Regions from separate parts of the Neptuniibacter halophilus genome, predicted to be linked through region 2. Evidence: predicted binding sites of a transcription regulator. Region 2 holds the regulator's gene; each other region holds the start of a gene.
What was found. Region 2 encodes LexA, which represses DNA repair genes until DNA is damaged. Its sites were predicted from a motif close to TACTGTNTANNTANACAGTA; they were not measured.
Positions count from the first base shown of each region.

Region 1: uvrD (DNA helicase II) is a predicted target of LexA. The motif match lies at 2,796-2,815, and genes of this name have one in related genera.
Region 3: QUD59_RS17365 (LexA family protein) is a predicted target of LexA. The motif match lies at 3,055-3,074, and genes of this name have one in related genera.

Region 1 covers NZ_AP027292.1:1,610,825-1,615,073, reverse strand. Annotated here, with positions in the region: gene QUD59_RS07490 (substrate-binding periplasmic protein) at 1-511, opposite strand, end outside; gene uvrD (DNA helicase II) at 567-2,780, opposite strand; gene QUD59_RS07480 (homoserine kinase) at 2,883-3,839, opposite strand; gene QUD59_RS07475 (DUF2782 domain-containing protein) at 3,879-4,157, opposite strand; gene polA (DNA polymerase I) at 4,242-4,249, shown strand, end outside.
Region 2 covers NZ_AP027292.1:3,001,458-3,005,706, reverse strand. Annotated here, with positions in the region: gene dinG (ATP-dependent DNA helicase DinG) at 1-1,460, opposite strand, end outside; gene lexA (transcriptional repressor LexA) at 1,610-2,212, shown strand; gene QUD59_RS14015 (cell division inhibitor SulA) at 2,215-2,679, shown strand; gene QUD59_RS14010 (DUF6586 family protein) at 2,806-3,330, opposite strand; gene topA (type I DNA topoisomerase) at 3,345-4,249, opposite strand, start outside.
Region 3 covers NZ_AP027292.1:3,690,891-3,695,139, forward strand. Annotated here, with positions in the region: gene QUD59_RS17345 (SDR family NAD(P)-dependent oxidoreductase) at 1-29, shown strand, start outside; gene QUD59_RS17350 (trimeric intracellular cation channel family protein) at 183-809, shown strand; gene QUD59_RS17355 (hypothetical protein) at 1,025-1,225, opposite strand; gene QUD59_RS17360 (Y-family DNA polymerase) at 1,371-2,633, opposite strand; gene QUD59_RS17365 (LexA family protein) at 2,633-3,040, opposite strand; gene QUD59_RS17370 (LbetaH domain-containing protein) at 3,330-3,890, opposite strand; gene QUD59_RS17375 (dihydroorotase) at 3,923-4,249, opposite strand, start outside.

The sequences.
Region 1 (4,249 bases), 1.4 Mb from region 2:
CATCGGCCCGGCTCAGGCTGAGGGCCTGCATCAGTGCGCGTTCATTATGGTAGTCGATCCGTTCACCAAAATATTCCTCACCCCGATAGTCAAAACCTCGCACCGTGGCGACCCGCTTATCGCTCAGATGGGAGAGGCGTTCGATCGGAAAGGTCTGATTCAGAGGAAAAACAAAGATATCCCGGGTCCAGTAGAACGGCTGACTGAAGATCTGTACCTCCTGTTCCTGCGGGCGCTGGCGCCATGCCGGGTTCGCGCAGCAGGAGATGCTGAAGTGGTTCTGTTCGAAGCCCATACGTCGCCGCAGCGGCGGTACCGGAATCAGTTTAGGTTGCAGCCCGGCCCGTTTCAGAATTGCCCGTAGCAGATCCGGGTAGATGCCGTGGGGCTCACCATCAATCAGCATTGCGGTCGGTGGGCGGTGCTGGTCGTAGGTGGGAACCTGAATGGTTTCCCCGGCGAGGGCCGAAGCACACCAGACCAGCAGAGCCGTTATAAGCCATTTATACATATTCAAGTCATCAGCAGAGCGGTTTACACCTGTGCTTATTATAGGCAAACCGGGGTTATAGCGGCACCAGATTAGCAAACCCGACCACCAGCCATTTACTGCCTTCATAGTCGAAGTTGATCTGCACCCGGGCTTTATTGCCGGAGCCTTCAAAGTTAAGCACGGTGCCTTCGCCAAACTTGCTGTGCAGCACGCGCTGGCCCAACGCCAGATTGGTTTCCGGCACATCGCTGTTACTCAGCGAGCTGCTGCCGAACAGGCTGCTGCCCTGAGGTTCGTTGTAGCGGCTGGTCATGGGACGGCTGACGCTGGCGTTGAGGCGAACCTCTTCCATCAGCTCAGGTGGAATCTCGGCGATAAACCGGGAGGGCCGGTTATAGTTGTCCTGACCGTGCAGGCGACGGGATTCGGCATAGGTGATAAACAGCTTCTGCATGGCGCGGGTGATCCCCACGTAGCAGAGGCGGCGTTCCTCCTCCAGCCGGCCCGGCTCCTCGATGGACATTTTGTGCGGGAACAGCCCCTCTTCAACGCCGGCAAGGAAAACCTGTGGGAACTCCAGACCTTTGGCCGAATGCAGGGTCATTAACTGTACGCTGTCCTGATATTCGTCGGCCTGGGCATCGCCGGCATCCAGCGCGGCCTGATCGAGGAATGCAGAAAGCGGGGAATTAAACTCCTCATCGAGAAACTCGTCCCACTGGCTGTTGAACTGTTTGGCAGCGGTGACCAGTTCCTCAAGGTTTTCGATCCGGGACTGGGCTTTTTCGCCTTTCTCTTTTTTATGGTGCTCGATCAGCCCGGAGTGCTGAATCACATGCTCGGCTTGTTCGTGCAGCAGGGTGTCTTCGGTGTCCTGAGCCATCTGATTGATCAGGTCAAGGAACGCCTGCAGTGCATTGCTGGCGCGGGCAGGCAGACGCTTCAGCTCAACGATCTCGTTACTGGCGCGCCACATGGAGATGCCCTGACTGCGGGCGTGTTCACGAATCAGATCGATGGTGCGGGTGCCGATGCCCCGGGTCGGAACGTTGATCACCCGCTCCATGGAGGTGTCGTCATCACGGTTGCTGAGCAGACGCAGGTAGGCCAGCGCATTTTTAATCTCAAGACGTTCATAGAAGCGTTGTCCGCCGTAGATCCGATAGGGAACGCCACTCCGAATCAGGGCTTCCTCGAGTACACGGGACTGGGCGTTGGAGCGGTAGAGGATGGCGCACTCGCGGCGCAGATTACCGTCCTGAACCCATTTGCCGATCTGATCGACAATAAAGCGGGCTTCGTCCTGTTCATTAAAGGCTGCATAGAGGGAGATCGGTTCGCCTTCACCGGCATCGGTGTGCAGTTCCTTACCCAGACGTCCCTGGTTATTGCGGATCACTTCGTTGGCGGCACGCAGGATGGTTTCAGTGGAGCGGTAGTTCTGCTCCAGCTTGATGGTTTCCGTGCCCGGGAAGTGAGTATTCAGGTTCTGAATATTTTCGATCTTGGCGCCACGCCAGCCATAGATTGACTGGTCATCATCACCCACCGCCATCAGTTTCTGCTGGCCACCGCAAAGCAACTGAAGCCAGGCGTACTGGATGCTGTTGGTATCCTGAAACTCGTCCACCAGAATGTAACGGAAACGCTCCTGATAGTGGCTCAGCAGAGCCGGGTTTTTATCCCGGAACAGCTCCAGTGAACGCAGCAGCAACTCGCCGAAGTCGATCATACCACCCCGTTCACAGGCCTGCTCATAGGCTTCATACATAGCGAGCATCTGGCGGTCGTTAAGGTCGTGGCGAGGCTCGATATGCTTAGCCCGCAGACCTTCGTCTTTTTTGTCGTTGATGTACCACTGGAACTGACGGGCCGGCCAGCGTTTGTCATCCAGATTCATCTCTTTGGCCAGACGTTTGATCAGACGCAACTGATCATCGCTGTCCATGATCTGGAAATTCTCCGCCAGACCCGCATCCTGCCAGTGTGCCCGCAGCAACCGGTGCGCCAGACCGTGGAACGTGCCTACCCACATCCCCTGAGGGTTGAGCCCCAGCAGATCCTCAATTCGACCGCGCATCTCCTTGGCTGCTTTGTTGGTAAAGGTCACCGCCATAATGGAGTAAGGGGAGATACCCTCGGTCTGAATCAGCCAGGCGATACGGTGCACCAGTACGCGGGTCTTACCGGAACCGGCGCCTGCCAGAACCAGCAGGTTCTGTACCGGGGCGGTGACGGCGCTGCGCTGCGCATCGTTCAGGGAATCGATAATGTGGGTTACGTCCATGGCTGCTCTTTCATTTACTGTATAAATAATCAGTTGAGGATTATAACGGCTGGAACGGGAAGAGGGCAGTGTTGATTTACGGCCTCTTCCCCGGGGGTGAGATCAGGGCAGGGTGCCCGGATGTTCGCGGCGATAAAGCAGAATCCGTTTCAGTTCGTCCGGATCTTTCAGTTTCTGTTCGCTGTGTTCATCCAGCCACGGAATCAGGCGTGACAGCCAGAAGCGCATGGCTGCGCTGCGGGCCAGAATCGGCCAGGCGGTATATTCATCCTGCGTGTACGGGCGGACGGCACCATACGCTTCCAGCAGAGCCTGCTCCCGTTTGCTGTCGATAGAGCCGTCGGGATTACAGCACCAGTCATTGGCAACAATGGCCAGATCAAATAGCTGATAGGCGGTGGCAGCATTGTACAGATCGAGTACGGCGCTGACTTCGGTGCCCTGAAACAGTACGTTGTCGTGGAACAGGTCACCGTGGATGGTACCCAGTTTGATATCACCGGGTCGGGCACGCAACTGGTCGAATGCAGCCACCTCTTCGCGCAGCAGTGCCGCATCGGCAACCGGCAGTTTATCCGCGATCAGTTCGCTTTCCCGCCGCCACCAGAAAACACCACGGTGGGCCTGACGCTTCATATAAAAGCTTTCGGCAGCGCTATGAAAACGGGCCAGCACTTGACCGATAGAGGCGCAGTGGGCGGGAGTCAGTTCATCTTGCTGAACATGGTCGCCAAACAGTCTCGGCTGCAATGCCGCCGGGCGCTGTTTCAGCTTTTTCAGGCCAATGCCGTTGCGATCCCGGATCGCATAGGGCACGGCGATCTCTCGCTCAGAAAGCCACTGGCAGAGTTCGATAAAGTAGGGCAGCTCTTCGTAGCTGAGCTCTTCGAACAAAGTGAGTACATACTCACTCTGTTTTCCCTGTTGCTCAAGGGTGACAAAGTAGTTGGTATTCTCAATACCGCCTTCGATACCTTTAAAACTGACCAGCCGGCCGAGATCGTAATCGGACAGAAGCTGTTCCAGGTCGCTTTGGGTAAGTTGTGTATAAACGGCCAAGGGGGGTACTCGGTTGTGTCGTATTGGAGGAGGTTCCGCTTACCAGCGGAACAGCACCCATTTAGGAATCAGCATCTGAGACTCTTCGGCGCGGATAAATTCACCCTCGCCCGGTGCCGGCACCAGATAGTATTCAGGGCCGTTCTTCGGCACTACTTTGATCTCACGCAGTTCACCATTAATACGGTATTCGTAATAAGTCTTGTTGTTGTCATGGTGAATGGTGATCTGCGGATCATTCTCGTCGACCAGTGGTGGAACCTCCGCCTGGACTAGTGGAGCACTCATCAGCAGAGCGGCTAGGAGTAACTTTTTCATTTCAATTCCCTGTTTGTTGGTTTAGGCGACGGTGCATATCGACTATGATCTGACCCTTGAAGAATAACCAACCCGGGTACCCTGATGAGCGA
Region 2 (4,249 bases):
AGCCGGTCAAAGCGCCCCAGCGCCGTCAACGTAGCCGAAGTAATCACTGCGGCATAGCATGGCTTCCAGAGGTGCTCCTGCAGGGTATCTGCAGCAGACACCGGGCTGCTACAGCATTCAATATCCAGCCCCTCAGGACCGTCGACTTTTACCACCCAGCGTGCCGTAGGCAAACCACCGGCCTGATCGGCTACCGAATAACTCCGGGCCAGCCAGAACACTGACTGCAGCCGGGCCAGCATCACCCCCATCTGCGGATACCACTTTTCGCAAAGGTCCCGCGGCAGATCAGCCAGTTCTCCGTCCAGCCCCTCTTTCAGCAGATCCACAATCTGCTCGAACTTAAGTACGACCCGCTCTGCTGAATTGGCAACATTATGACTGATCAACTGCAACGCCTCGGGAATCATCCCCTGTGCAAACCGGTAACGGTCACTTGGCCCCTGCAATTTATCCTCAAGCAACTGCTGCATCAGTAGCTGCCACTCCTGCAGAGAATGCTCCATATCCGCAAAGGGGGTAGCGAGGGTTTCAATATAGTTTCTGAGCACCATATGCTCAGCGCTTTCGGTCAGCAACTTGTTCAGACTACGGGTTGTCTTCGCAAGCCAGCGGATACTGGATTTAAGCCGCAGACTGTAGGAAAAGTGACCGGTGGTTTTACCGCCCAGATGGTGCCCTTCATCAAAGATGTAAATGGTATCTTCCGGTGGTGGCAGAATCGCACCGCCCCCCAGCGAGAGATCCGCCAGCACCAGATCGTGATTGGCAACAATCAGATCCCACTTATCAAGCTCCTGACGCGCCTTAAAGAACGGACAGATAGAAAAATTACTGCAGCGCCGGTTGGTACACTGCATATGATCACTGGTCGCCAGACGCCAGACAGGATCAGGTACAGTCTCCTTGAGCCCGTCGCGGTCACCATCCCACTCCCCTGAGGCATAAAGGCTGAGCAGAGATTTGAGCTCAGCAACATCCGCTGACTCGAGCTGGCGGGCAACCTCGTCTTCGTATAGCGCGATCTGACCGAGCTCATTCTGTTGCTCAAGCATCTTTTCCGCGTTGGAGATACAGAAATACCGGCCGCGACCTTTTGCCAGCCCATAGGTCAGATTGACACCTGCAGAACTGACCAGTTGCGGCAGATCTTTGAGAATGAGCTGCTCCTGCAGGGCAACTGTTGCTGTAGCGACGACCACTTTCTTCTTACGCTGCTGAGCCACGGGAACAGAAGCCAGCAGATAAGCCATGGTTTTGCCGGTACCCGTGCCGGCTTCTGTGACGCAGATATGCTGACCACCGCTGCGTACACCTTCTGAATCCTGATCGATAGAGCCCAGCGTGCGTGCGACTTCAGCAATCATCATCTTCTGACCATAGCGTGCCTTAAGCCCGCGGTTGGACAGAAACGCGGTGTAGGCATCCTGAATAGTGCGTTTGAGCTGCTGATCTAACAAGGCTGGAATTCCTGCAGGGTTGACCGGGGAATTCTACCAGTTATAAAACCGCATGCAAAAAATACTGTATAAAAAAACATGACTTGCTTTACAAAACAGAAATACTGTATAAAAATACACATACTGTATAAACAAACAGACTAATGATCATGAAACTCACTAAACGACAAACGGAAGTGCTGGATTGCATCAAACGCCACATTGGTGAAACCGGATACCCGCCGACCCGCGCAGACATTGCTAAAGATCTGGGTTTCCGCTCCGCCAATGCCGCAGAGGAACACCTCAAGGCACTGGCCAAGAAAGGCGCCATCGAGATCATCCCCGGAACGTCACGCGGCATTCGCGTGCCGGAACTCGAAGAGGAATCCGGCCTGCCGATTGTTGGTCAGGTTGCGGCTGGTTCGCCGATTCTGGCCCAGGAACACGTTGAGGATCATTGCACCATTTCATCTGACTTTTTCCATCCTAAAGCCGATTACCTGCTGCGTGTTAAAGGCACCAGCATGAAAAATGTGGGCATCATGGATGGAGATCTGCTGGCTGTACACCAGTGCAATAACGCCCGTGACGGACAGATTGTCGTCGCCCGGCTCGAAGATGAAGTGACGGTTAAGCGCTTTAAGCAGGAAGGCAATATCGTCTACCTGATCGCCGAAAACGAAGAATTTGAACCGATTGTTATCGACCTGAACGAACAGGAAGTAGCAATCGAAGGACTGAGTGTAGGCGTTATTCGCAGAGGTAACTAACCATGTTAGCACTACAGACAAACCCGGCCCCTCGGTTACTGTCACGTTCGAAACGTGAAAAGATTGTACGGATAAGACCTGCACAAACAACCGAGTGCGCACTGGCGGGCTCTATCACTGAAATCGTGGTACAGGGAGAAAATTTCTCTAACATCCCGATGCTGATGCCACTGCTCGCGCAGCTCAGCCGTGATGATCGCTGGTTTGTCTGGATTGCCCCACCGGTACTTCTACCAAAACAGCTGCTGCTTGAAGCGGGCATTGATCTGCGTAAGGTTATTCTTCTGAATCCTGACAGTAAACACAGCACCTACGAGCTGGCGCGGCAGGCACTCAGTACCGGCACCAGCCATGCGGTGGTCAGTTGGCCAGGCTATCTTTCGGAGGAAGAGTTTTCCGGACTGGAATCCGCGGCAAAAGCAGGTCAGAGCCACGGCATTGTCATACGCCGCAGAGAACACAGCTAACGAATCAGGTTTATCAACCCGGGCAACATATTTCCGCTGCCAGCTCTGCCCTTCCCCTTGTGCAGATGCTGGCCGGAACTTTTCAAAGATCAGAAGAATATCAGTGTGACACAGTCGTCTGTACGACTACCACTCCTGCATCCCTTCACGCAGCCGGTTGACCAGTTCAGAGAGCGCTGTGAACCACATCTCATATTCAGCAACGATCGCTTTGTCTTCCGCATGATCAGGGTTCACCTGCAACACATGAATCTCAGACAGGCTGTTGGTTTCGGTTAAAGCGGCCTGCTTATCCGAGCCATGCCAGCATGCCTCATAAGCACTCATCAGTTTATGCAGCCAGCCGGCTTCGTCCGCCTCCAGCAGACTGAGCTGCTTTAATTCAGGGCTTTCAACACCGGTGGCCTCCAGCTCGGCCGCCAGAGAACGGTAGCCATCCAGAGATTCGGTATCCACCCGGTAGAGCTCAGCAATTTCCCGAAGAAAGGCATCATAGGCCGATGCCATATGAAACAAAACAGACTCATTGTAGGATTCAATTAGCGCATGCTTGCTCCAACTGGTGTCATCCTGAGCCCGCTTCAACTGATCCAGATGGATCCGGGTAAAGGCCAGTTTCTGGTTAGTCCGTGCCAGATAAATACCGCTCATACTATTCCCAACTGTTATTTGGCTTTTTTCCGGGTCTCTTCTTCAACCCAGGCTCCATCCCGATAGAATGCCCGCCAGCCAGTCGCTTTGCCATTGACCTCTGTCATAACATACTGCTCCTTGGTCTTACGGCTGTAGCGAACAATTGCCGGGTTTCCTTCGGAATCCTGTTTTGGCGCCGAGAACAGGAAGGAATACTTCGGATCAATCTCCTGCTGATGCGGCAGAAGCTCAATAATTTTTGGTGCACGGGTCTCCCGGTTGCGCGGGAACTGACTGGCCGCCAGAAACAGTCCGGAGGCTCCATCACGCAGAATGTAGGTATCTTCAACCTTTTCACACTGCAGTTCCGGCATCGGCACCGGATCCATCTTCGGTGGCGCCGGCTCGCCATTCTTCAATAACTTGCGGGTATTGCTGCAAGCCGTGCAACCAAAGTATTTACCGAAACGACCTGTTTTCAGTTGCATCTCAGCAGAGCATTTATCGCACTCCAGCGTTGGGCCGTCATACCCCTTAATGCGGTACTCACCCAGCTCCACTTCAAAACCTGAACAATCCGGGTTATTACCACACACATGCAGCTTACGTTTCTCATCAATAAGATAAGAATCCATCGCGGATTCACAAAGGCTGCAACGATGCTTCTTACGCAGAATGCGCGATTCCTCTTCATCATCACCGTCTGCACTCACGACCTCGTCACCGGACACCAGATTAATGGTGCATTTGCAACGCTCCTTCGGCGGCAAGCTATAACCTGAACATCCGAGGAACACGCCAGTGCTGGCGGTTCGGATCATCATTGGCCGACCACAGTCGGGGCAGGCAATGTCCGTCTCCGTCGGCGAATTAGGTCGCATAGCATTTTCGCCATCCTGAGCATCTTCCAGCTTGGCGGAGAAATCAGCGTAGAACT
Region 3 (4,249 bases), 690 kb from region 2:
TGGTGATTGATGGCGGGGAGGTGCTGTAAACCCTCAGTCTGTGCTACGCGGGGCCCAAAAGCCCCGCTTTTCCTTGCCCTGTCTTTATCTTTTCATCCCTCGGGAGTTGTTCTCCCGCATCAACTAAAATACAGTTCACGTCGCAAATTTACGCGGTCAGCTTGTTTAGGTATGGGATGCTTATGTCGTTTGATATTACTGCGCTGGTGAATATTATGGGCCTGTCGGCGGTGGCTGTTTTCGCGGCTTCCGGCGCACTGGATGCTGCTCGGCAGCGCATGGATATTCTCGGCTTTATGCTGATCGGCTCGGCAACCGGCCTCGGTGGTGGCACGCTGCGAGATGTGCTGCTGGGTAAGGTTCCGGTTTTCTGGATTCGTGAACCGATCTGGATTCTGATCTGCCTGATCGCTTCTGCGGCGACCTATTTCATTGCCCCTAAGCTGGCTTCTCTCTCGCGGGCACTGATCTGGATGGATGCCGTCGGGCTGGCGCTCTTTGCCGTTGTCGGTACAGAGATCGGCATCAATTTCGGGGTGACGCCGTTGATAGCGGTCTGCATGGGCGTTATGACGGCAAGCTTTGGCGGGATCGCACGAGACGTGCTTTGCGGCAGTAACCTGACCCTGATGAATGAAGAACTTTACATCTCTACTGCACTGGCCGGTTCCGTGACCTACCTGTTGCTAAGCCAGTTGAACCTGCCTTACAGCTACGACCTGATCGGAGGTTTTCTGGTCGCCTTTACCCTTCGGGCGCTGGCTATTGTGTTTAAGCTTAAGCTCCCTAATCGTTACCGGGTGGATTAAGCCCGGCACTTTTCGGTAATAATTTAATTATTTTAAATCATTGAGTTACCACTCTTATCTCAGATTCTTTATCCGACATGTTATTGAGGCAAAACGCATTCAGGCAATGGGCAAGTGTAGTGGATGGTCTGCCTGACAACAGGTGAATATCGCCGTGGCAGCACCCGGCTTTTAACCGGATTGTGTAGTCTGTGCTTCTTCGGTAAATCTTCTTCTCAGGAGCGTGGCTGTGCCTGTAGTGGAATCGGCTTCATGCCGGCCATGGCGGGGAGTTTGGTTTTCAGGTTCTGTTTGCAGTAATCACAGTGGGACAGGTCGCGGCCGGCCTGTTGCCAGTCCTGCACTGTCATCTCTGAACTGATCAGGCTTTCCAGGCATCCGCTGCAGGAGAAGCGTTTTTTATTATTCGTTTCCATTGGTTTTCCGCTTTGACCAAATTGCCGTATTCATCCTGAATTTGCTTCAAATTAGCAGCTAAAACCGCAGTTCTTGTATAAGAAAAATTCCTAATTTTGCCCTATCTGTAAAAAGCTGTAGCGCCTGCCGCTGTGCTATTCCCGCTCAGCACTGAATAACCGGCAGATCACTCAGGCGGGTCGTGTACTGTGAAGAGAGAAACTGCCGTTTCATCGCAAATTGCTGCTGAATGCCCCGGCCTGCAAGATGGATTGTATCCCGGCCATATCGGCCATTAATGTTATCCAGACACTGCATCAGCGCGCGGTTATCGGGCTGCCCGGTAAACAGGTCTGGTTGATAGTTCGCTTCTGCGCTGATATTCAGCAGCCCGACCCCGCATTTGTAGAAGCGAACCCCAGGACGGTAAATCCATGCCAGCAACTGGCTGGCAGCGTGTGCCAGCACGGTGGTATCCGCGGTATAGGCAGGAAAAGAGTGAACCAGCGAGCGGCGATAGTAGGGAACCGCATCGTGGGGGGAGTTACTCGCAAAGACCAGTATGTTTTTTGTCAGGCTCTGCTGTTTGCGTAGTTTGCGGGCTGCGATCTCCACATGGGTAATAATCGCCTGTCTGAGCTGCTCCCTGTCAGTGACGCGCTGGCCGAAAGAACGGGTGGAGAAGATCTCCTTTTTCGGTGAACGGACCTCATCCCAACTGAGCTTAACCACGCCATTCAGCTCATGCAGCGTATTCTCCAGCAGAATATTAAACTGCTTGCGGATCAGGCCGGATGGGGCCCGGGAGAGATCCCATGCCGAGACAATGCCGAGTTCATTAAGTCGCTTGCCTGTCCGGCGGCCAACGCCCCAGACATCTGTCACTGCCATATGTGACAACACGTGCTTTCTGACCCTGTCGTCACTGATAACCGCAACCCCGTTAAAGCCCGGAATCCGCTTGGCGGCATGATTCGCGGCTTTCGCCAGGGTAGGGGTAGAGGCGATACCGACTCCGATAGGCAGGCGCACATGTTTCCATACGGTACGCCGGATCTGTTTCGCATGCTCCAGCCAGCCCTCAGCGGGTTGATAGTGATGGCCATAGTAGAGGAAGCACTCATCAATACTGTAAATATGGCTATGCGGCGCAAAGGCGGTACAGGTGTCCATAAAGCGCTGTGACATATCCGCATACAGCTCATAATTGGAGCTTCGGATTACCGCACCGGCCTGTTCCAGCTCATCGCGGACCTGAAAATAGGGCACAAATTTCTTGCCGACCCCCATCTTTTTTGCGATACCGCAGGCCGCACAGATGCAGCCATCGTTGTTGGTCAGAACCACAACCGGGCGCTGACGGATGGCCGGATCAAAGACCTTCTCGCAACTGGCGTACATCGAATTGACATCGCAAAGGGCATACATCAGCTTAAGCCCCGGGTCAGAGGCCGGTGCAGGCGGATCGAGCGGGTCACCACGCCTTCGACGATAAAGTCATCGCCTTCCTTCAACTGATACGCGTGGCTTCCCGGCGCTGATGAAATAAGCTTTTTCCCTTTAATATCAGCGATCTTACAGACAAAATTACCATTGAGTGTTGCCACAATAATGTCGCCGGATTTCACCGTCTCAGCTCTGGAGACGACCAGCAGGTCGTGGGGGAATATGCCTACCCCGATCATCGATTCTCCCTCCACAAACCCAAGATAGGTCGCAGCAGGATGATCAATCAGAATCTGATCAAGGGTCAGGTTTAATTGCGTGTACTCCGCAGCGGGTGATTCAAAACCACTGATCCCCGCCTGCGCTTTAAGAGGAATGAACTTCAACATAACCAACAACACTATACTGTATACATATACAGTTATTTTATCGCAAAGCACGGCTAAAGCAATGCAGAGAACGTCATAAACTGAATGAAGGGCAAGCGCCTCACTCGCCCTTTGAGGGCAGCAGGCCGGGCAGGCGATCAGGCAGAGGAAAGAGCGCGGCAGGATATGCCGCCAGAAAACAGGTTACGCGTGTTTAAAAGGCCCGGGGAACCGGGCAGGGCTCAGAGCTTACGGACAGGCCCCACGGGGATTGCTCCATCACGGGGTAGGAACGGGGCGATGGCTTCAGTTACAGCTCATTCGCGAGCTTTTTATAGCCTTCAACCAGCCAGTGATTGGCAGCAACAACCGACTCAGAAAACGAGGAATAGTCTGGTGGAACTTGCTCAATCTGGTTGAGATCAAAATCAGGGCCGATGTTGGTCATCGGCGGAACATGCATCTGTGCCGGCAGGTCCATGCCATCCACCACGCAGTTATGACGAATGACGCAGCCATCATTCACCTGAGCGCGAAATACCACACTGTTAAAGCCGATGAAGACATCATCACCGACTTCACAGGGACCATGAATGATTGATCGGTGAGCAATGGATGTACGCTCTCCGATGGTCACCGCAGCACCTGACTTTGAATGAATCACCACACCATCCTGAATATTAGAATCACGGCGAATGATTATCGGTTCCAGCATGCCATTCTCATCAACCTCATCAGCACGGATAACCGCATAGGGGCCAACAAATACATTCTCTTCAATAATCACCCGACCACAGATGATCGCTGTCGGGTCGATAAACGCTTTTTCGGATACTTCAGGGCTTATGCCGGAAGGATTTTTTCTTAACATAGTGGCTGATCCTGCATCATTAGATTTGAAGGTTAATTCTCGAAAGATAACGCCATGGCGTTGATAGGGGACGTGGTTTGCTGACCATCGAACACCAGAGCGCCATTCACCCAAGTGGATAGAATTTTTGAAGAAAAACGGTGCCCGTCAAACGGGGTCCAGCCGCAGTGATAATGACAATTCTGGTGACTGACCGGGGTGCCGGCCAAAGGATCAACCAACACAAGGTCAGCAAAATACCCTTCACGCAGGTACCCCCGATCAATAATTCCATATCGGATAGCGGGGTTATGGGCTGTTTTCTCTACGATCTGTGCAACCGATATTTTCTGGTTATGTGCATGATCCAGCAAACTGAG